2 regions of the Hydrogenoanaerobacterium saccharovorans genome follow, and region 2 is predicted to be linked to the other one. Evidence: riboswitches for the same ligand, from Rfam matches in the RefSeq annotation. Region 2 holds a riboswitch; the other holds the start of a gene.

Region 1 (10,643 bases), on a different contig from region 2:
AATCCCACTGTGTATCGTACATGCCGTTGGCACCGTGAATAAGTGGTGTACCAAGTTGCCCGAGAATGGCTTGCTCGGCCTGTGCACGGTGCGGGCGCAAATTGATGGCACCCGCATTTAGCGTAAAGGTAACGATTGCTTTGACCGGCACATCGCTTGACACGTAAATCTGCTGGCAATACTGGATACTTTGCATAGAGCCGTCCGAACCATGGCGAAAACCAATATTGTGTCCTGTCGGTATTTGCAGCGTAAGCACATCCATGCCGTTGTATTCATAGCGTAGTGTACCGGTTGCTTCGTCCCAATGGTGCAGGGCATGGGCAATCGGCGGTACTTTTTGTATGGGATGAAAATTTTTGTTGTTCATAGCATTACCCTTTCACCGCGCCAGCGGTCATGCCGGAAATCAGATATTTCTGGCCAAAAATATAGATGAGAACAATCGGGATGATATTGACAATCATCACTGCGCACACGAGGTTCCATGAGCTGATAAACTGGCTGAAATAGTTGTACATCAGCATAATCATACCCCATTTTGAAGACGAATTGAGGAAGTACAGCGGTACGATGAAATCGTTCCAGCAATTGAGAAAATTAATAACAACCGCTGTCATAGTAACCGGCTTCAGCAAGGGGAAAATGATGCGGTAAAACAGTTTGATGCTGCCGCAGCCGTCGATGATGGCGGCCTCGTCCAGTGTGCGGGGCACACCGCCGATAAAGCCGTAATAAATAAAAATGGTAAACGGGGTGTACTGCGCAGTGTAAAGCAGAATTGCACCTGCAAAGGTATTGATGAGATGTAAGTATTGCAGCACTTTCACCGTGGTAATGTAGTTGATGGGTGCCACAAGACCCAGCAGAAACACAATGTAAATAAAGCGGTTGAATTTGCTGCGGTTGCGTGAAAGCACAAAGGCCGCAAGTGAAGAAAGTGCAGTGGTGGCAAAGCACGAACCTACACAAAGCAGCACACTGTTAAAAAACGAGCGCACAAGCTTGTCGTCGCGCAGCACCTCAAGATAGTTTTCGGGATGGAAAGCAGTGGGCAGCTTGAGGCTCATCACAGCCGACTCGGTGACATCCTTAAATGAGTTGAGGATAATCATAGCGAGCGGCACGATAATGACAAGGCTGAGTATCCACAGCAATGCGCCGATGAGAAAGTCGGCTCTTTTTTGTTTTGCACGCATTATACATCCTCCTCATCTTTAGTATAAATTCGAATTACCGCAATAGAAATAATCGATAGTACCACAAACAAAATGGTATTGAGCGCTGTGCCGTAACCATAATCGCCCATAGAAAATTGTTTGAAAATTGTGATGTTGATAACTTCGGATGCGCGACCGGGGCCGCCGTTGGTCAGCGTGAAAATCACGTCAAACACCTTGAGGCCGGAAATTACATTGAGCAGCATATTGATGACCACAGACGGCATAATCAACGGAAAGGTGACGCGCTTGAATTTTTGCCACGCACCTGCGCCGTCAATATCACATGCCTCGTACATATCCTGCGGCACCCCCTGCAAGCCTGCAAGAAAAATAATCATATTAAAGCCTGCTGCCTTCCATACCTCAATGGCAACACAGGACCACATTACAATTTCGGGGGCAATCAGCCAGTTTTGTGCCAGTGCGCCAAGACCAGCCGCATTGAGAAAAAGGTTTAAAACGCCATGCTCCGGATGTAAAATCTGCTGAAAAACCAAACCTACAATCAGGTTTGAAATAACCATCGGCAGAAAGAAAATAGTGCGCAGTAAGTTGCGCGTTTTGATGGCGCGATTGAGTGCAAGTGCCAAAAGCAGACCAAAGGCACCCTTAAACAGGCTTGTCATCACTGCATAAAATACGTTGTTGCCAAAAACCTGCCACATGGATTTATCCATAAATATTTTTTTATAGTTTTCAAAACCGATAAATTTGATGCCGTCGCTCATTACATTCCAGTTTGTAAATGAAAAAAACAGACCAATGATACTCGGCAGCAAAAACAGCACAAAGAACACAAGAAACGCCGGCAGAACATACCAGCCTTTGTAAACTTTTTTAAGCTGCATAAGACTTCCCCTCTCTAAAAAGAGGCCGGTAAAATTTTTTACCGGCCTCCAACAAATTTACAAACGATTAGCTTTGTGCGTCAAACATTTTCTGACGGTCCGCGTCAATGGATTCGAGCACTTGTTTTGCAGTTTTGTTGCCAAGCAGCATTTCTTGCATGTAAACACCTACCTGTGTATTGTCCCAGTACAGCACACCGTATTCCATTTCCATGCCCTCGCCACCGGTTGCATTTTTCATCATGGCATTGCCTGCAGCAGTTGGATTGCCCGGTACATCTGTAAAGGATGGGTTGGATTGCAGGTCGGGGCGGCCTTCGTAATATGTTTTCAGGTTTTCAGCTTTTGTAAGGAAATCGAAGAACTGTTTTACATATTCGAGGTTTTTAGAATCTTTATACGCAACGGTCATGTTGCCGCCGGCACTGTGAGAATACATGTTGTTACCTGCGATGGGCAGGGGATACATCTCCCATGTTTCCGCTTTGCTGTCGGGATATTTCTCAGCAACTTCGTTCTGATAGGACTGATAGCCAAGGAAACCTGCCGCTTTGCCTTCGCCCAGTTGTCCATAAGCGGCATCCCAGGGATTGGCAAGGCTGTTTTGACCAAGGTAACCTTTGTCGTAAATGGATTTGAACTCGTTGAGGAATGCTTCGAATTCTTTAACATCGGCAAATTTCATTTCGTTTGCGTTCAGTTTTTCATAAAGATTCGGGTTTTTGCTGGCTGCATAAGGGCCGTAGCTGGACAGCCAAATGCCCCAGTGCCATGTGTCCTTGCCGGTTTCGTATACCGGTGTGATGCCTTTGGCAAGCAACGCGTCGCAAGCTGTGGCAAATTCTTCGGTCGTTGTGGGAACTTTAATGCCCATTTCATCGTACATGGCTTTGTTGTACAAAATGCCCCAGCCGTCTACGTTCCAGCGCATCAAGCCCATGATTTTTCCGCCAATGGTGGTACCTTGTTTTGCGTATTCAGCATAACGAGAAACCCACGCTTCATTCGAAAGGTCTGCAAAATATTTTTCAGGCATAAATTTCTGTGCACCTACGCCGCCGGACACCATGAACATATCGGGCACTTCACCGGTAGAAAGTTTTGTTTTCAGCACGTTGACGTACTGGTCATCCGGAATTACCTGCATATCAATTTTGATGCCGGTTTCTTCTTCAAATTTTTTGTTTAGGTCGTCATCGACTGTGCTGCCTTTATTGACCCAGTTTTGAGATACGACATAAGTAAGCGTAACCCCTTCTACCTTGCCGGATGCCTGTGACGAATCGGCATTGGATGACGAAATGTCTGTGGATGCCTTTGAACCGCAGGCAGTTATGCTGAGTGCCATTAACCCAGCCAGCGTGGCACTCAAAATGCGTGTTGTGGTTTTCATCATTATTCCTCCTTAAAATGTAGGTTCAGTTTTATGCCGAAAGAGTTTTCGGCTTTCGCTATATTCAGCATACTCTACCGCGCACAGAAAAGGAATGCACATTTACCCACAGTTGAGGTGGACAAAACGATACTGACGGTTATGAAAGTTGCATAGATACTTCGTTAGACAAAAACAATTTTCAGTATTATAATGACAACAAACTTTACCGCGCGGTGCTTGATCCTGTCAATATCTGCCGTAAAAAAAGCAGAGCGAATTCAGCTCTAAAATTCCTTTTGTATTTTGTGTAATTAAAATGACAAACAAATAGTAATTTGCCTATTGCTTTTTCTTGAAAAATATTCTATAATATCAATAATTCAGCAAATATAGGCTTACGTAAAAAGTTTATTATAAACAAATTAATATTGGCAAAGCCAGCGAAAGTTGGTGACGCAAAGCTGTGAGTCTAAAGCATAATTTGCTATGGCAGTCAAGTTGCAATCGTTGTTCCCCATAAATGGGAATGATGATTGCTTTTTTTATACAAATTTTAAACAATATCAAATTTGTATAGTTACTCAAAATGCGTTTAGTATCGGTTTTTGCAATACAGTATCTAATGAAACATTTAACTTTATTACAAAACTGAATAGTAGGCAAACCCAGCGAAAGCTGGTGACGCAAAGCTGTGAGTCTAAAGCATAATTTGCTATGACAGTCTAGTTGCAATCGTTGTTCCCTAAAGAGGGGGCGATGATTGTTTTTTTATACAAATTTTAAACAATATCAAATCTGTATAGTTACTCAAAATGCGTTTAATAGCGATTTATGCAATCCGGCATCTATGAAACATTTAACTTTATCACAAAACTGAAAAATAGGCAAAGCCAGCGAAAGCTGGTGACGCAAAGCTGTGAGTCTAAAGCATAATTTGCTATGGCCGTCAAGCTGCAATCATTGTTCCCCATAAATGGGAATGATGATTGCTTTTTTTATATAACTGATATATTAGGAGGAAACAACCATGAAGCAATCAAGACGATATTCGTTGAGATTACAGGCACTTATTTTAAGCATTGCCATAGCACTGACTTTTGCTTTTCAAGCCCTTGATGTAGTTGCAGTATCCGATGAAAATAATGAATTATCAAACGTGTTGGATTCGGGAGCGATTGATTCAGGAGAAGTAGATTTCACTGCTGCTGACCCGGCGGACTTGGGCTCGGGCTATATTGATTCAGGTATTGTGGATTTGAACCGAAACCAAGACCAAACGGCAAACTCTGATATTGTTCGGGACTTAACTTTGCATTACATGCTCAAGGGCAGCTCAGAGTTTTTGGAACTTTTGCCCCCTTACCAAATTAAAGATGGGCTAAAAGTTGAAAAATATCATGCCAAGTACAAATTTAAGCTCAATGATAATATCGATACTCAAACGGGAGAACCGCAAAGAACCCTAAAAAAGGGAGATTATTATCTTATAAATTTGCCTGAAAAACTGAACATCAAGAACCCAAAAGACGGAGATATTTTAGGCAACGCGAACGAACCGATTGCGAATTACAGCTTTGTAAAAACCGAAAACGGTACGTGGCAAATAAAAGTGACTTTTACCGATTATATCGATAACCCCAATGAGTTTGATATATTTGGTGAAATGGAATTTGATTTTGAACTTGATTTAAGTGCTGAAGAGGGAGGAACAACTTCAACAATCTCTATCCCAATTGATAATGAGAATAACGTGGAAATTGAAATAACCATACCCGAGCCCCAACCAAACGCACCTGTTTCCCTTACCAAAACAGCATCAAGCTACAATCACCTAACAAGAGAGCTTGTATGGAATGTAAAAATAATGCCAGAAACGGGTGTGTTCAGCGGGTGTGTGTTTACAGACACAATCGACAGAACTTACCTTGACCTAGCATCAATCAAGCACGGTAACATCACCCTTACTGAGGGCAAAGATTATACCTTTGACGATGCAACGGGTAAAATTACATATACGATTCCCGACGGACGTGACGGCAAAGATTATCAGAATATCACCATTACCACGGTTGCCAAAAGAGGCATCTATGGTAATACGACAGCTACTACAGTGCAAAATCAGGCAAACTTATCCGGCGGAACATCGGATGTTGACATTGATTCGAATACGGCATCCCATACAATTACCCCCGACTGGCTTAAAAAGAAAGGTTCATTATATCAAGGCAACAGAATAGTGTGGACGATAACTGCCAACAGTACGCGGCAGCTTATGTACAACGCCGTTATTACGGACTTGCTGCAGGCAGATGTTAAGCTGGATAAAAATTTAGTCTACCTAGGGAGCCAAAAAGTAACGATTTATGATAATGCCCATACACCTGCCGATGACAAAGAAATATATGGGGTGTTGGTTGCAAACAGTGACGGCACATCTCAGCTTAAAATTTACTTGCCGAGAGGGAAAGAAAACGCCTCTGATGCGGTACAAACCATTACACTTGTAACCGATATTGTTTTAATCAATGATTCACCTACGGAGCAGAACCAGGTTTACAGCAACTCCGCCAGCCTGGAAGCCAACTATGTAACCGATGGTGACGGTGAGGGCAGCGTGGAGACCGGTGATTTAAGCCAAATTGGCGTGTCTGTTCCCAATGTTTTTGTTGACAAAAGTCATAATGCGATTTTGGAAGAAGATAAACGAAATGGCACGATTACTTGGAAAATTTCTGCGGCGAGCAATCATTCTAGTTACGGCAAATCTCAAATAATAGATAGTTTGCCTAAAGACCAAGAATATATAGCGGATGAAATTTACTGGGGTGAGCAGAAGATTAACAGCACAACTGAGCCGAAGGCAGAAATAAGCGCGGATGGCAGGACATTAACCATTACTTTTAACAACCCCAATGCATTGCGTACACAGCAGAATTTTACGGTTAAAACCAAGATAAAACCCGAAATTTACGGCGATAACCTCAACCGCGTTTTTACAAACAAGGTGCAATGCGTTTTACTGGATACTGGGGGGAATGCAATTGCAGACAGAGAAGATACAGATATTGTTTGGATTCAAAACAGTGTTATATCAAAAACAGTGGGTAAATACAACGGCAACACCACCAAGGTTGGTATAAACCCTCGAGTAGAATTTAAAATTATCGTTAATAAAAATTTAATGCCCTTAAGTGATGTTGTAATAACCGATGATTTAAACAACATTGTTACGGAGTTTCGAAAAAACGGCGAATCCCAATTTACACCCGTTAACGGAGTAAAATGGACTTATGTGGCGGATACACTCAAAATTGTTAAAAGTAAAGGCGCGCGGGATAACCTTGATTTGAATGCCATTGCAAATGCCGCAACCTATCAAGACAACATTATTACCGTCAATTTCGGCAGTGGTGCAGCGGTGAACGATGAGTACACCATTACGTTCACAGCAGAAATAGATATTTTGAATACCCCCATCTTTAAAGAGAACGGTACGATTCGTTGCAGAGGCAACATTGCTGAAGTTACAGCAGTAGGGTTAAAGCCGGGCACGATTTCTACTCCGCCTACCGGTAACACCGAAGAAATCAAAAACGAAGTGCTTGGTAAATCCGGTATTACTTTGATTAAAGAACAACAAGTGCAATGGACAATCAACTTGAATCAACGGCGAGTTCAGATGGACAGCACAAAAGTGGTAGATGTTCTGCCCAAAGGGCTTACTCTGGACCCAACCTCCATTAAGCTATACAAGAACGTCATAGATACCGACGGTAATTTTATTACAGGCAATCTTGTAGAAGCAAAAGGGGAAGAGGTTACAAATTTTAGTTATACGTATTTGCCTGCAGAAGGTGAGGGGATGGAAGGCAGATACACGCTTACGGTAGATTTGCCTGACAACAAAACCGATTATATTCTGCGTTTTTCAACGGATTTTGATGACAGCCTTTTGGGTGATAATAAAAAAATTAACAACAGCGCTTATTTTGTAGGCGAAGTGACGGTGCCAAGTAATACCGATACAACTACAGTGACACTGTCCAGTACGGCGGGGGGCGGTTCAACAACCAAAACCTCGGTTACCGTTAATAAGCGCAGTAAAGATAACGACCAAAAAATAGATGGTGCTGTATTTGAACTGCACTGGCTGCCCAACGGGGGGATGGGTACGCCCGTATTGGTTCGTACGCTTGCCGCAACCAACGGTTCGGTTATATTCCGCGGGCTTACAAGGGGAGAAGTGTACACGGTGACCGAAAAGAGCGCTCCGAGCGGGTATTTACTCGATAACGCAGCCCCTGTTACAGTTTATGCACCATCCGATGGCACAGGGGATGCAGAGCCACTGGATTTTTACAATACACCTATCAAAACAGGCAGTTGGAAACCCGGAGCAATTAAAAGGCTGGATGGTAAAGGGATTATCCGCCCGTTCGATTTTGAAATTACGGACGGAATTAATGTAGTGATGACAGGTACCACAAAAAACAAATTATCCAACGGTGATTACACAGTTGAATTCACGTTGAACGACAATGCAAAAGCCGAGGATATTTTGAAGTTTACAGATGATCACATATTCGAAAATAATGATACGGAATACTTAGTAACCACCAAGACTTTTACTATGAAAGAAAAGCCTGCCGATCTCCCCGGATATGGCTTTGACAAAACCGTTCATACCTTAGTGGTGAAAGTATACAATGTCAAAGGGCGTGAAGCTTTAAAAGTTGTGGTTGAAGATGATAAGGGCAATGTGCTATCCGATAACGACGGCAGCTTTTTACCCGATAGAATGCCGAAATTTACAAACACCTACACAGCAAACGGAGAAATTCAGCTAAGTGCCGAAAAAAAGGTATTGGGGCATTTGCTTGCTGCAAAACAGTTCAGCTTTGAACTGTATGAAAAAACGAAAGACGGCGAAACCCTCGTTGAAACGGTGGGCAACCAAGCCGGACGCAATATGGAACACACAACTTATATAGGCAACATTGCGTTCAGTCCCATCGGGTTCACTCAAAAAGACGTCGGAATCAAAACATACATCATCAAAGAAAAACACACATCTCTTGCCGGATACACGTATGACCCATCGGTTTATACGGTAACGATTGAGGTGACCGACCAAGATAACGGCAAGCTTTCCGGCAATATCCTAAGCACTAAAAAGAGTGTAAACGGTGTAGAAACAGATGCATCCAACATCCAATTTACCAATACGTATATAGTTGCTGAAACGGATGTAATCCTCACAGCGAAAAAGGCTTTATCCGGGCGCAATCTGCAAAACGAGCAATTCTCTTTTATCCTCAATCAAACTACTCCCGATGGGGCTTTTATTAAGCAGATTAGCACGGTAAAAAACATTGGTGAGAATGTATCTTTCCCAAAGCTTACCTTTACACAAACTGATATTGGCAAAAGCTACTATTACCAAATGAGCGAGACAAACGACAGCAAAGCGGGGTACAGTTACGACAATGCGGTTTATAGTGTAAGAATTGATGTGAACGACCGGGAAGATGGTACGTTGAAAATTGCCCAAACCATTACCAAAGGCGACGGAGAAATAGCAACTGAGATGATTTTTAACAACGCATACAAAGCAGCAGGCTCAAGCCTTATTAAAGCTGTTAAAACATTGTCGGGCAAAGCCATCCCCAAAGAGCAATTTTCTTTTGCGTTGCAGCAAATTGATGTTACCAACGGCAATGCTTTGGGCGAACGAGTAATCGTAAAAAACGATGCAGAAGGTAATGTTATCTTCCCTATAATTTTATATACCGAAGCAGATGCAGGCAAAAGCTTTTATTATACCGTGCGTGAACTGAATGAGGGGATAGGGGGATACACTTACGATCCGACGGTATATACTGTTTGTGTGTCGGTTACAGATAATGGAGACGGAACGCTGAATACGCAGCAGGCCATTGTTACACCAGCGGGTAAAACGAGCATAGAGTTTGCCAATGCGTATAAAACATTCAATACCGCTGCGAGTATAGAGGGAACAAAAGTATTAAACCGTCGCCAACTTACCGAAGGGCAGTTCCATTTTGTTTTAAATCAGGTTACCGAAGCGGGCGAGCTTGTTCAAAAAATCCAGCAGGTGAGCAATGCTCAGAACGGTCAAATCAAATTTGATGATATCGTATTCACTCAGGCGGATATGGGAAAAACCTATTATTATCAGGTATCGGAAGTGGCGGATCAGAAAGATTCCGATTATCAATATGATGAGTCAGTATACCTGTTTATCATTGATGTGATTGACAACGGAGATGGTACTCTCAGCACAAATCAAACCATTAAAAAAGGCAATATTGATGTAGAAAAAGCCATATTCACCAATACCTATATCCTAAAAAGCTCGCATTCGAAATATACGGCAAAAGGCTCGGTGAGTTTGAGTGGAACGAAAGTTTTGCAGGGGGCAAAACTGACTGACAAAATGTTTCAGTTTGTTTTAACGGATGAAAACAATCAGATTTTGCAGACAGCTTTCAACGATGTTGACGGTAATGTTTTATTTGATAAGATTTATTACAATCAAAACCTTACCGGCAGGCACATTTATTCCATTCGTGAGATACAAGGCGACAAAGCAGGTATCACCTACGACGGTACAGAATATATTGTTACGGTTGATGTTTCGGATAACGGTGACGGCAGTTTAAAAATCGAATCTTCTATAGTGAAGATGATTAGCGGCAAAAAAGTTGACGCAGGCGCGATTGAATTCGTAAATCAATATCAAACAACAATGCGCTTAAATAACCCTGAAACAGGCGATTCATCATTTGTAATGTTGTTTGCTGTTGCCGGATTGGTGTCTTTTTCTGTTTTGCTGCTTTTAACCCGCAAAAAGGTGAAGCGTATGTAGCGCCATATGTATTTTGCGCAAACCCTACAACTTGACAAAGGCTGAGGTGATATCACCTCAGCCTTTGTGCTTATAAGGAAGAAAAAATGGGGGGAAAACAGTAATTTGCTTTGCTTATCTGTATGCTACACCATTCCGGAATCTAAAAAGTCAGGCTGATTGATTGGTTGTTTTTCTTTGTCTTCAATATTTGGTTTAACTTCAGGCTGAGGATTTAAAATTGCTTGTTTCGCTGCGGATAACGGGTCTACTTTTTTAAATGCAAATTCAGTTGCTTCACTGGAATTTGTTAAAACAAGAATACCGTC
Region 2 (10,643 bases):
CTGCACCTGAAAAAAGCCCTCGCCTGTAATGGCGGCATCCATACCGTTGTCGGTCATCTGCAGGGTAGATCTTGTTTGCAGAACATCTACGCTGCCTATTTTAGAACCGTAGCCTACCTGGCTTGCGTTGGTACCACCGCGTACTGCTGTACCCGCCGATGCGCCGCTCATAGTTTGATAGTAAACATCCTTAAAAGATGCACGGCTTGCTTTAAACCCGTATGTGTTAACGTTTGCAATGTTATTACCGATAACGTCCATTCTGGTTTGATGGGCTTTCATGCCCGAAACGCCCGAATACATGGATCGAACCATACTGATTACTCTCCTTTTTTTGAATACCGTTTCATCCATCAGTCAGTCAAGATGAAATTTTAGCTTCCTAAAAAGGTCCGGCTAAATAATTACGGTACCGTCGATATTGGTGAATACATTTCCTTTTAAATCGTTGCTGCTTACAGTTGTAATAACTGTATTGTTTTTTACATTTACAATAAACGCTGTGGAGTCTACAAGTATAAGCGGCTCATTAAGCCCTTTCTCTTCTGCCATACGAACGCCCTCGTTTAGGCGAGCCATTTTGCTTTCAGAGATATCGATATTGCGCTGCACCACACGGTTTACTGCATGCTTTGAAAATTCTAAACTGCTGTTCGCCCTAATCTGCTGCTGCAGAATGTCGCGAAACGATACTCCCTCTGGTTGAGAACCTGTTTTTGGTTGATTGTCGTGAGTTGCAGGCGTTTGAGGAGTACCTGTGACAACAGTAAATCGGTTGTAAAAAAGAGGATCCATACCTGTCTCAGCCTCCTATACTGTTACTCACCTTTCTTTTTTGTGGCAACTGTGGCCTTTTGGTAAACTGTTTCTTGGCCGTTACCGTCTTTAACAATAACATTGATAAAGTAAGTGGTATCAGGTTCAAGATCTGTGATAATTTCTTTTGTTAAACCACTGCGCTCTGATTCGCCAAAGCGGATACCGGATTTTACTTCTTCCACCGTATCAAATGCAGAGCCGGTAGAGTAATAAACGGTGTATTTGAGCTTAGAGGCTATCAATTCATCTTGCGTAGGCACAGGCCATTCCAACTCTACCGATTTATCCGTTTTATTTTTGGGAAGTATCGTGTATTTCGAAGGATCTACCTGTGGTTTGCTACTTTCTTCCGTTGGTGTTCCGTGAATTTCCATAAGCTGGTCAATGTTGTATTCTTTTCCTTTAACGAAAATCTTGAACTCATTGCCAACAAAAGAAATTTTCTCAACCGGTGCAATCACTTTATCTACTTTACCGCCGTAGGATAACTTTGCAACCGTAACATCCTTACCCACCAAAGACATCATAAAGTTTGATTTTGAATGGTACGCCAGCTCTTGCATCTGCTGCATTGTTGCAAACTGGGCAAGCTGCGTAACATACTGCGTGTCATCAACAGGGTTTGTAAAATCTTGATTTTTTAGCTGGGCAATCATAAGCTGCAAAAAATTATCTACAGAAACCTGCTTTTCTTTTGGGTCGGCGTAAACTGCATCAATTGCTTGTCCGCTCTTTTTTGCTTCTTTTGCTTGTTCTGTATTGGTTCTTGACTTGCTGTAGGAATTATTACCTGTACCGTAGACGCCGCTTGTATAATCCATTGTATTCCTCCTCTCTGAGAATTGCTCATTTCAGCTAGATATATTGATCGAGTGCTGAAGTGCCAACCGTATAACTATTCTGCGGTACAAATGCGCTTTCTTCAGATGTTTCGAATTGACGAAAAGCTGGGTGGTTTTTGCCGCCGCGGTTATAATAGGCACTTTGGTGCTGTTGCTGCTGGAATAAGCTTTGGTGATAGGTTGCGGAATCGAATGGATGGTTGCTTTGGCTGGTTATCTGCTGAACTTCTGCATTCATCGGACGAAGAACGCTTCTGAGATTAACAAGTTCGCTGTTGAGCAGCCTTTCTGTTTGCGTGTTTGAGGTAACAATGTTCAGCGCAATTTTGCTGCCGTTTGATACCATATGCACTGTTATTTCACCTAAACCCTCCGGTTTTAGTTTAATAACAAACTCACTTTTGCCGGATTGAATTCCCTGCTCTAAACCTGTTTTTACCTGAGTAAAAACATCTTGCGGTGATTGTACTTTTGAGGTATCAACATGTTCTACTGTCGTATTGCTACTGATTGCATTCGGGTGCGCAGATACTGCTGCTCCAAGATATTTCCCTGCATCCACATCTTTTTGCAAGGTCTCAACATTAAGAGGTTTCTCCTCTTTTACTTCACGTGCAGATGTTTTGCTGCTTATCATTGACTGTGCCTTGGCTACTGCATTTTGGAACTCGTTCTGCCCTGCAAAAGCATCCTGCTGTGGCTGTATTTGCGGCTGAGCAGATTGCTCTTCGCTTTTAACCACCGTGAAAGCAGGTGTACTTTGCTGCAAAGATTCCAGCATCTTGAGCATTTCAGGTGAAAGTTCTTCCTGCGCACTTAACAATTGTGTTAATTGGGGGACATCCAAACCGATTGCTGCAAGCTGTTCTGTCATTGCAGAAAGGTCTTCTGGCATCTGCAAATTTTCTGCTGCAAATTCAGGGTTCATCATCAGCATTTGTACAATCATCTGCAATGCATCAGTAGGTGTTTCTTGCGTCATCTTTTTCTTAAATGCCTCGAGCAAACCATCTTGAGCTTGTGCCGCAGGTACCTGCTGGCCACATTTTACCGAGCCGCACAGTTGCATAATCAGTTCCATAAAGCCGCCTGCCTCGCCGGTTTTCTGCCCGCCCGAAACACCTGCTTTACCAGCCGCAATATCTCTTGCCGTAACCGCCTGTGTGGACATGTTTACATCCATCATCTTCACCTCCCTTCGCAAAAATTAATATGATGGACAAACCTTTTCTTTAAGAATTGGTCTGTCGAATCAACGTAGATGCGACATGCTCTGATATAAATGCTTCTTCTGCCTTTGCTAAAGCGTACTGGTACTCTTCCCACTGTTTTTCTTTTAGTTTTTCAAGTTTTGTAACTTGTTGAGAAGCTTGCACCACTGATTTACGTTGAAGTTCTACTGTTGAATTAAGCAGCATTTGGTCTTTATGTAATTGCTTAAGTTGTTTTTTGCCATTTTCGAGTGTAAAAGTCAGCAACCGCAATTCAGTAATAACTGTACCTTCTCGTGTTTTTTGTTCCAATTGAGTTGCTGCTTGTTCAAGCTGCTCTTTTATATCTAAAATATGTTGATCCAATGTGTTTTTTTGTATAAGAAGTTGATTTAACGAATTCTTTTCTTTCTCTAACAATTGCTCGCGGAAGTTTAGCATTCTGCTTAAGGAAAATTGAAACTTTTTCACTGTTCCCTCTCCTATTCAACAAGCTGTTTCATTTGTTCAACCGTTTCTTCAAAACTGTATTTTTCATCCACACCCTGCTGTAAAAACTGGTTAATTGCATCAATTCGAGTAATTGCATAATCAAGTTCGGGGTTAGAGCCGCTTTTATAAGCACCTATAGAAATCAAATCTGCATTTGCCTCGTAGATAGATAACAGCCTGCGGATTTTTGCCGCAGCATCTTTATGCTCTTTATCCGATATATCATTCATCAAACGGCTTACGCTTGAAAGAACCTCGATAGCAGGATAATGATTTTTCATGGCTACTTTTCGAGACAGCATGATATGGCCGTCTATAATGCCGCGAACGGTATCGGAAATTGGCTCGTTTGAGTCATCGCCCTCTACCAAAACGGTATAAATACCGGTAATGGAACCTGTTTCAAAATTACCGGAACGCTCCAGCAATTTTGGCATTGCAGAGTAGATGGATGGTGTATATCCACGTGCAACAGGGGGTTCTCCAATACTGAGCCCTATCTCACGCTGTGCCATTGCAAAACGGGTAAGGGAATCCATCATCAAAAGTACATCTTTCCCTTGGTCTTTAAAGTACTCTGCAATGGTTGTTGCGGTAAGCGGACACTTTGCTCGCATCATAGCGGGTTGGTCGGAGGTTGCAACCACCAAAACCGAACGTTTGGCGCCTTCTTCGCCAAGGTCGCGTTTAATAAACTCCACAACCTCACGGCTTCTTTCGCCTACCAGTGCTATTACGTTTACATCGGCTTTTACATTTTTTGCAAGCATACCCATCAATGTACTTTTGCCAACTCCGCTGCCTGCAAATATTCCCATTCTTTGACCTTTGCCAATGGTGAGCATTCCGTCTATTGCCTTGACACCCATTTGAATGACCGTGTCGATTCGGGGGCGGTCCATAGGATTGGAGCGTGTTCCGTTAATTGAATAAAATTGATCTGCTTGGATTGGCGGTCCGCCATCAATGGGAATGCCCATTGCGTCAACGGTTCTGCCAATCAAGTCATCGCTCATTTTAATTTTTAATTTATCGCCTGTATTTGTGACAAGGCTTCCGTAGCCGATTCCCTCAATTTCCTCATACGGCATTAGAAGAACCTTGCTTTCTTTAAAACCGACAACCTCTGCAAGTGCGGTGCCACCCTGATATTCGATATGGCATACATCACCGATATTGCATGCAGGGCCTGTAGCTTCCACGGTCATACCGACAATCTTATCAATTCGTCCCATTCGAGTATACAGGTCGGCTGATTTTATTGTCTGTCTTACCCTTGAAAGGTCCATCCCATCACCGCACTTTCTGAATCATCATAAAATTTAAGAATCAATATTTTCTAACTGGGCTTTTAAATTTTCAAGCTGAGCCCAAATGGATGCATCTATGATACCGTCTTCCGATTCGATTCGACAGGCACCTACAGGGAGGTCAGCAGCCTTTAACTCCATTGCATCACAGTTTGAGCACTTCAGCGAATCGAGTTTTTGTTGCAAGGATGCTATAAGCACCGGCATTTGTTTGGACAATTCTACGGTAATTCGGCTTTTTCCTTTGTCTGCCGCTATCGCTGCCCGCACTAAGCTTTCCATCTCAGTTTCATCTTGTGTAATGCGTTTGTTTAAGATTTTTTCTGCAACATCAAGCGCTATCGTAACGATAGACTCTTCCAATGCAGCAATTTGTTCTTTCTGCTTAACCTGCAACTGCGCTACTGCTGCTCTTATTTGCGAAAGTTCCTCATCAAAAGAATGCAGCCCATCAAGCATACCGGCGGCTCTTCCCTCGTCATATGCCTGTTTGTGAATTTGCTCTGCCTGCTCGTTTACTTCGCACAGCATAGCCTCTCTTTGTGTACTCAACATGTCCATGGTCTGAGACATCAGGTTGTCAGCATCTGCTCTTGCCCGGTTCAATATCGATTCGCTTACTGTTTTGATTTGGGTAATCTGTACGTCGATATCCAAGTTGCCTTGCTTATGGTTTGTAGCAGGGTCGGCATCATCTGTTTTAAGATTTGAAGTAAGAATGTCAACGTCGCAGAGTGTTACAGTTCGTCCATCTTCAATCGCATTAACAGATTTTATAATCTTAGACAATGATGTCATCCTTTCCTCCCTTGGAGATTACCAGTTCACCTTCTTCTTCCAGTCTGCGAATAATGGAAACAATCTTCTGCTGTGCCTCTTCCACATCACGCAGCCTTACATTATGCAGGTACTCGATATCGGTGCGAATAGTCTCCTGCATTCTCTTCGACATGTTTTGGAAAATAACTGCAGATACATCTGGGTTTGCGGCTTTGAGCGCAACCGCGAGGTCTTTGGTATCGACTTCTCTGATAAAGCGCTGTATCGACATATTGTCGAGGAACGTGATATCTTCGAAAACAAACATCAGCTTTCTGACATCCTCGGCAAGCTGCGGATCTTTATTGTTAAGTTCATCAAAGATATTTTTCTCAGTACTGCGGTCGACATGGTTCATAATATCTGCCACATAATTGAGTCCGCCAATTTCCATCAAATCTACCGAGACGATAGCGGCAAACTTTTTCTCGAGTTCTCTTTCCACAAGGTTGATAATCTCGGGAGAGGCTCTATCAAGCTTTGCGATTCTCTCTACAACATCAATTCGCTTATCCTTGGGGAGTTCTTGTATAATCATGGATGCTTGATCCGCTCTGGCATAAGATAAAAGCAATGCGACTGTTTGCGGATGCTCGTTTTGAATAATATTCATAAGGCTTTTGTAGTCTGCCTTGCGGATGAAATTGAACGCCTTTGTACGTAAAGATTTTGAAACACGCTCCATCAGCGAAAGTGCTTGCTGCTGACCAAAGGCTTTTTCAAGCACGTCTCTTGCGTATTCAATACCGCCCTCGGTCATAACCTTTTGCGTAACACAAAGTCCGTAGAAATCCTCAATTATTTCCTTCATATCCTCGGCAGGCAGGGTACTCATTTTGGATATTTCTAAAGACAAAACTTCAATTTCGTCTTCATGAAGGTATTTATAAACCTGCGAAGCATTTTCTGCGCCCAATGCTATGACGACAGCTGCTGCCTTTTCAACCGGTGTTAATGTTCTCACTGCCACAGCTACTCGCCCTCCTTCAGCCATGCTCTAATCAACGCTGCAGTAATTTCAGGGTTGGTTTGAGAGAATTCACGCACTTCATCGGTTATTGCATTGTCTTTCGAGCTAAACGCCTTAGCTTGCTCACGTAAAGCTTTGCGGTGTTCGTCAACTTCTTTCTGCATTGCCGAAACATCCAATTTGGGAATTTCAATTTCAGGCATCTCCTGCTCTGTTGTTTCTTCCTCTTTAACCTTCTTTTTGCGGGTAAGAAGCAGTATGATAGTGATAATCAGGGCAAGAACTGCTACTGCTCCCGCAATCCAGAACGGTTTAGACTGCAAGATCTTGTTAATTGCTCCGCCACTTGCGGGTACGGCGTTGCCGTTATCTATTATAAAGTTATTCACAGAGATATTTTCTGGTGCAACGTTAGCAGCTTTGGAAGCTGTTTCGATTAGCGCCTCTTTTTTTTGCGGAGTAAGATTGCTGTCTTTCACCGTGATGGCTATGGAAGCCGTTTTCAGCTGAGCGTAATCTTTCTCAATCTGTTGTTTTATGTAACTTACCAAATAATCAACATTTTTGGAATAGTCTACGTAGTCGAGCGTTCCGTCTCCATCTTGATCGACATACACGGGAATATCGGTGTTGTTTTCTTCACCCGGTACGCCTTTTGCCGCCTGGTTTTTATCCATGGCGTATTTTTCATCCACTTTTTGCTTAATCCCGTCTCCGTTTGTCTCGGGAACATACTGCATGTTTTCTGTTATCATACGGTCGTAGTCAATGACCACCGTAGCAGAAACCATTAAGTCCTCCGGACCATAACCGAGTGAAAGAACTTTCAGAACCTTTTCTTCCATTTTCTTTTCAACTTCGGCTTCAAATCCAAGCCTTTCTAAACCAAGCAAACCGCTGTCTTTACTATCTTCTGAAGATGCCATTTCTTTCATTGTCTCTGAATCAATGATAGTAACATCCTCGGGGAGTAGCTGGGGAACACTGGATGCTACAAGCTTTTTTATGGCAGATACTTTTTCGGGAGCCATAGTGTATCCCGGGAGGAGACTTAGTGATACTGAGCCTGTGCTTTTTTTCTTCTCTTCCTCCCACACGTAGGTACTTTCTTGCGGAACATTCAGTGTAACTACGGCGTTTTTTACACCGTTCATTTGTTTTAAGGTTCTTTCGATTCTATCCTGCAAATTCATGAGCAGGTATTGTTTTTTTTCAAACTCGGTTGTTGTAAAACCGGCATTGTTAGAAAAAATATCGAAAGGTAATGTGGTTTTCGGGTAACCCAGTGCCGCCATATCCAACATTGCATTACCTACCTGGTCTTTTGGCACCAATACTTCGCCCTCAGCGTTGCGTTGCACAGGAACCGATCTGCTTTGCAGCGCTGCAAAAACCTCTGCACTTTCTTCTGGGCTCATTCCCGGATATAAAACACTATAGGGAACATTTGCTAAATTAAACAGAACAGCAACAATGATTGCAAATAGAATAATACCAGCGGCAGACCCAGCAAGAATTATCTTTTTCTTTTTTGTTTGCTTTGCCCAGTATTCTTTTGTTGTATGAATTCCCTTTTTTACTTGTTCAACCATATTTCACCCAAACTATCAATTATGTATTTTGTGTTTCTGTCTTTTGACAAAAACAATAACGCAGGGCTACGAGCTCGTATCAAATCTGCATCCTCATAATTTCGTTATACGCCGAAACAGCTCGAGATGTAAGTTGAACTGTAAGCTCTAACGCTGTTGCAGCTTTTTCTGAGTTTATTACCACGGTATGAAGATCATCCGCCTGCCCCATAGCAAGCCTATATGCATCTTCGTTAGATTGTGCTTGTGTTTCGCGCAGATTGTTAATCGCTTCTTCAAATATTTGCTTAAACGGCATACCTGCACCGTTTTCGGGTTGTGTAACCTGAGCCGCACTTTTTTGAATGGGTTCAATCGACGGCATTTGAGAGATTGGTACGATAAACATGACTATTCCTCCATATTGAAGTAATAAAAATTCGTCAAATGAAAAAAAACAAAGAAAAAAGTTGTCACTATCATAATAATTTTTTATTACGATAATAATCAACTTTTCTTTTTTCGATACATATTCATTTGCATTTCCCCACCTAATATCCTTACTTAATTATTTAGAAGATATAAGGCAAGTTCTTTCATTCTAAAACAGTGCATACCAAACATAAGCACTTACAATGTATATAAGTACCGAAGTATGTAGGTAACTGGCTGTCATATTCCGAAGAACTTAGACCCTATAGCTTTGCGCAATTAACTTTCGTTAATCCTGCCTTTTTCTAATTTCAAATATTTTTCGTGTGCACTTTTTAAGCAAATCTAAAATTGATTTACTGATATAAGAATTCATGGACGCAATGCCTAAACCTGAAAACTATACAAATTATGTGCGCACTAAGCTGTCTATACTATTTACAAAAATAGCTGTTAAAAGAAATTATAAACCACAAAACAGCAAGTGTCAATATTTGTCGATAAAAATAATAAAAAAATGTAAAAAAAAATTTTAAATATAGCCACAATATATACATTTATTTTTTATTTTCTCTTAGATATCGCCAAAATAATGTATGTATTATACATATTTTATGAATATTGTTAATTTTTTATGGATTATATAGTTAAATTTTGTAAATGTAAATAATTACAAAAATATTTTGTAATTTACAAATTCTCTCACAATTTTTCACTAATAAACAAAATTATTTTAATAAAATCAAAAAAACAGATTATATTGTATAATCTGTTTTTTTATTATTGTGTATTATTTACCAATTTCAAGTGCTTTAAGGGCCATTGCTTTTACCACATTGAGGGCAGTGGTATTTGCTTCGTATGCTCTTGTTGCAGCCATTAAATCTACTTGTTCTTCTGCTCTGTTTACATTTGGCATCATAACATAGCCATCGTCATTTGCGTGAGGATGAGTGGGATCGTAAACAGGAATAAACGGATCTTGACTTTCAATAACTTCAGCTACTCTTACACCGCCCGAATTGATTTTATCCATTTCTCGCTCAAGGCTTTTACCGAAAGTCATCCCTCTCTCTTCAAAAACAACCTGTTTTCTACGGTAAGGCTCGCCGTTCTCTGTTCTTGTTGTTGAACTGTTTGCCAAGTTTTGAAGAATAATATCGGTACGAAAGCGCTCAGCTGTAAGTGCTGAACCTGCAATATTTAACGAATTAAGAAACCCCATTTTTTAACCTCCTTATTTCATTGCCTGATTGATGACGTAACGAATATTTTTAAACTGGCCTGTCATTTTTTGAGACAAGTATGAGTACTGTGCATAGGTCTTCCACAACTCGATTGTTTCTTTTTCCATATTGACATTGTTGCCGTCGGGACGAGAAGAAGTGTCCGAATTTGCATCAACTGTAGCTTGAAAATGATATTTACCTTTACCGCCTTCTGAACGCACTGCATCACTGAGCACATTTTGGAATGTGACTGTTTTTGCTTTATAACCAGGAGTTTCATAATTTGAAATATTGTCGCTGATAACTCTTTGCTTCATCCAAAGAGCGTCCAGACTGCTTTGCATTGCTTTAAACTCTATATTATTGTACAGCATGATTCTCCCCCTTTATTTTTCCGAAGCAAAATCAGGCTGCTTCGGGTTTGGATTATCTTTTAACTCTTCTGCCTCCTCCGCTTTTTTATCGGCAGGTAGCAGTTTTGCCATAACAACAAAACGTTGGTCACGGCGCTCGCCGTATTTAACGCTGCAGGTAGATAGGGTAAGTATCTTATCGTTGGGATAGATAGAAACTCCGTAATCGTAAAGAGACCGTGCCTTTGCCTCGTTTGCCATTGCAGTCAAACTGCCTCCATCCAAATCGGGGTTGATATATTCAAAGCCCAAATCGGTATAGAATACAGCAAAGATTTGCCACTCCATTTGTTCGCTGGGGATAGAAAAGAATATGCTGCGGTTCTTTTCGGCAAACTCTTTTTGTGCAAAACGAAACAACTGCGAAAATCGAGGCCCATCCGGGTTATCCTTTAAATCGCTGTGGCCATAAATAACCGTATTTGCAGACAGTGCTTGTCTGCTTTCGAATTCGGACGCGTAATCTGTGTAGTAACATCCGTAGATATCGTCCTCTTTCTTTTCGTTTCGCCGCAGATAATACATGTTGTTATTG

The links. Region 2 has a riboswitch for cyclic di-GMP ahead of fliE (flagellar hook-basal body complex protein FliE). Riboswitches for the same ligand answer to the same signal wherever they lie in the genome.
Region 1: it holds a riboswitch for cyclic di-GMP, as region 2 does, so the genes downstream of both, EDD70_RS12300 (Spy0128 family protein) here and fliE (flagellar hook-basal body complex protein FliE) in region 2, are expected to answer to the same signal.

Annotation. Positions count from the first base shown of each region.
Region 1 covers NZ_RKRD01000003.1:7,835-18,477, forward strand. The annotation lists gene EDD70_RS12280 (alpha-amylase family protein) at 1-370, opposite strand, end outside; gene EDD70_RS12285 (carbohydrate ABC transporter permease) at 375-1,199, opposite strand; gene EDD70_RS12290 (carbohydrate ABC transporter permease) at 1,199-2,071, opposite strand; gene EDD70_RS12295 (ABC transporter substrate-binding protein) at 2,139-3,467, opposite strand; cyclic di-GMP riboswitch class I at 3,867-3,952, shown strand; cyclic di-GMP riboswitch class I at 4,095-4,180, shown strand; cyclic di-GMP riboswitch class I at 4,320-4,405, shown strand; gene EDD70_RS12300 (Spy0128 family protein) at 4,474-10,335, shown strand; gene EDD70_RS12305 (glycosyl hydrolase family 95 catalytic domain-containing protein) at 10,461-10,643, opposite strand, start outside.
Region 2 covers NZ_RKRD01000001.1:1,258,798-1,269,440, reverse strand. The annotation lists gene EDD70_RS05950 (flagellar hook protein FlgE) at 1-315, opposite strand, end outside; gene EDD70_RS05945 (TIGR02530 family flagellar biosynthesis protein) at 397-795, opposite strand; gene EDD70_RS05940 (flagellar hook capping FlgD N-terminal domain-containing protein) at 819-1,640, opposite strand; gene EDD70_RS05935 (flagellar hook-length control protein FliK) at 1,675-2,847, opposite strand; gene fliJ (flagellar export protein FliJ) at 2,894-3,343, opposite strand; gene fliI (flagellar protein export ATPase FliI) at 3,355-4,653, opposite strand; gene EDD70_RS05920 (FliH/SctL family protein) at 4,687-5,472, opposite strand; gene fliG (flagellar motor switch protein FliG) at 5,456-6,487, opposite strand; gene fliF (flagellar basal-body MS-ring/collar protein FliF) at 6,466-8,055, opposite strand; gene fliE (flagellar hook-basal body complex protein FliE) at 8,135-8,443, opposite strand; cyclic di-GMP riboswitch class I at 8,692-8,776, opposite strand; gene flgC (flagellar basal body rod protein FlgC) at 9,257-9,691, opposite strand; gene flgB (flagellar basal body rod protein FlgB) at 9,704-10,069, opposite strand; gene EDD70_RS05890 (class B sortase) at 10,082-10,643, opposite strand, start outside.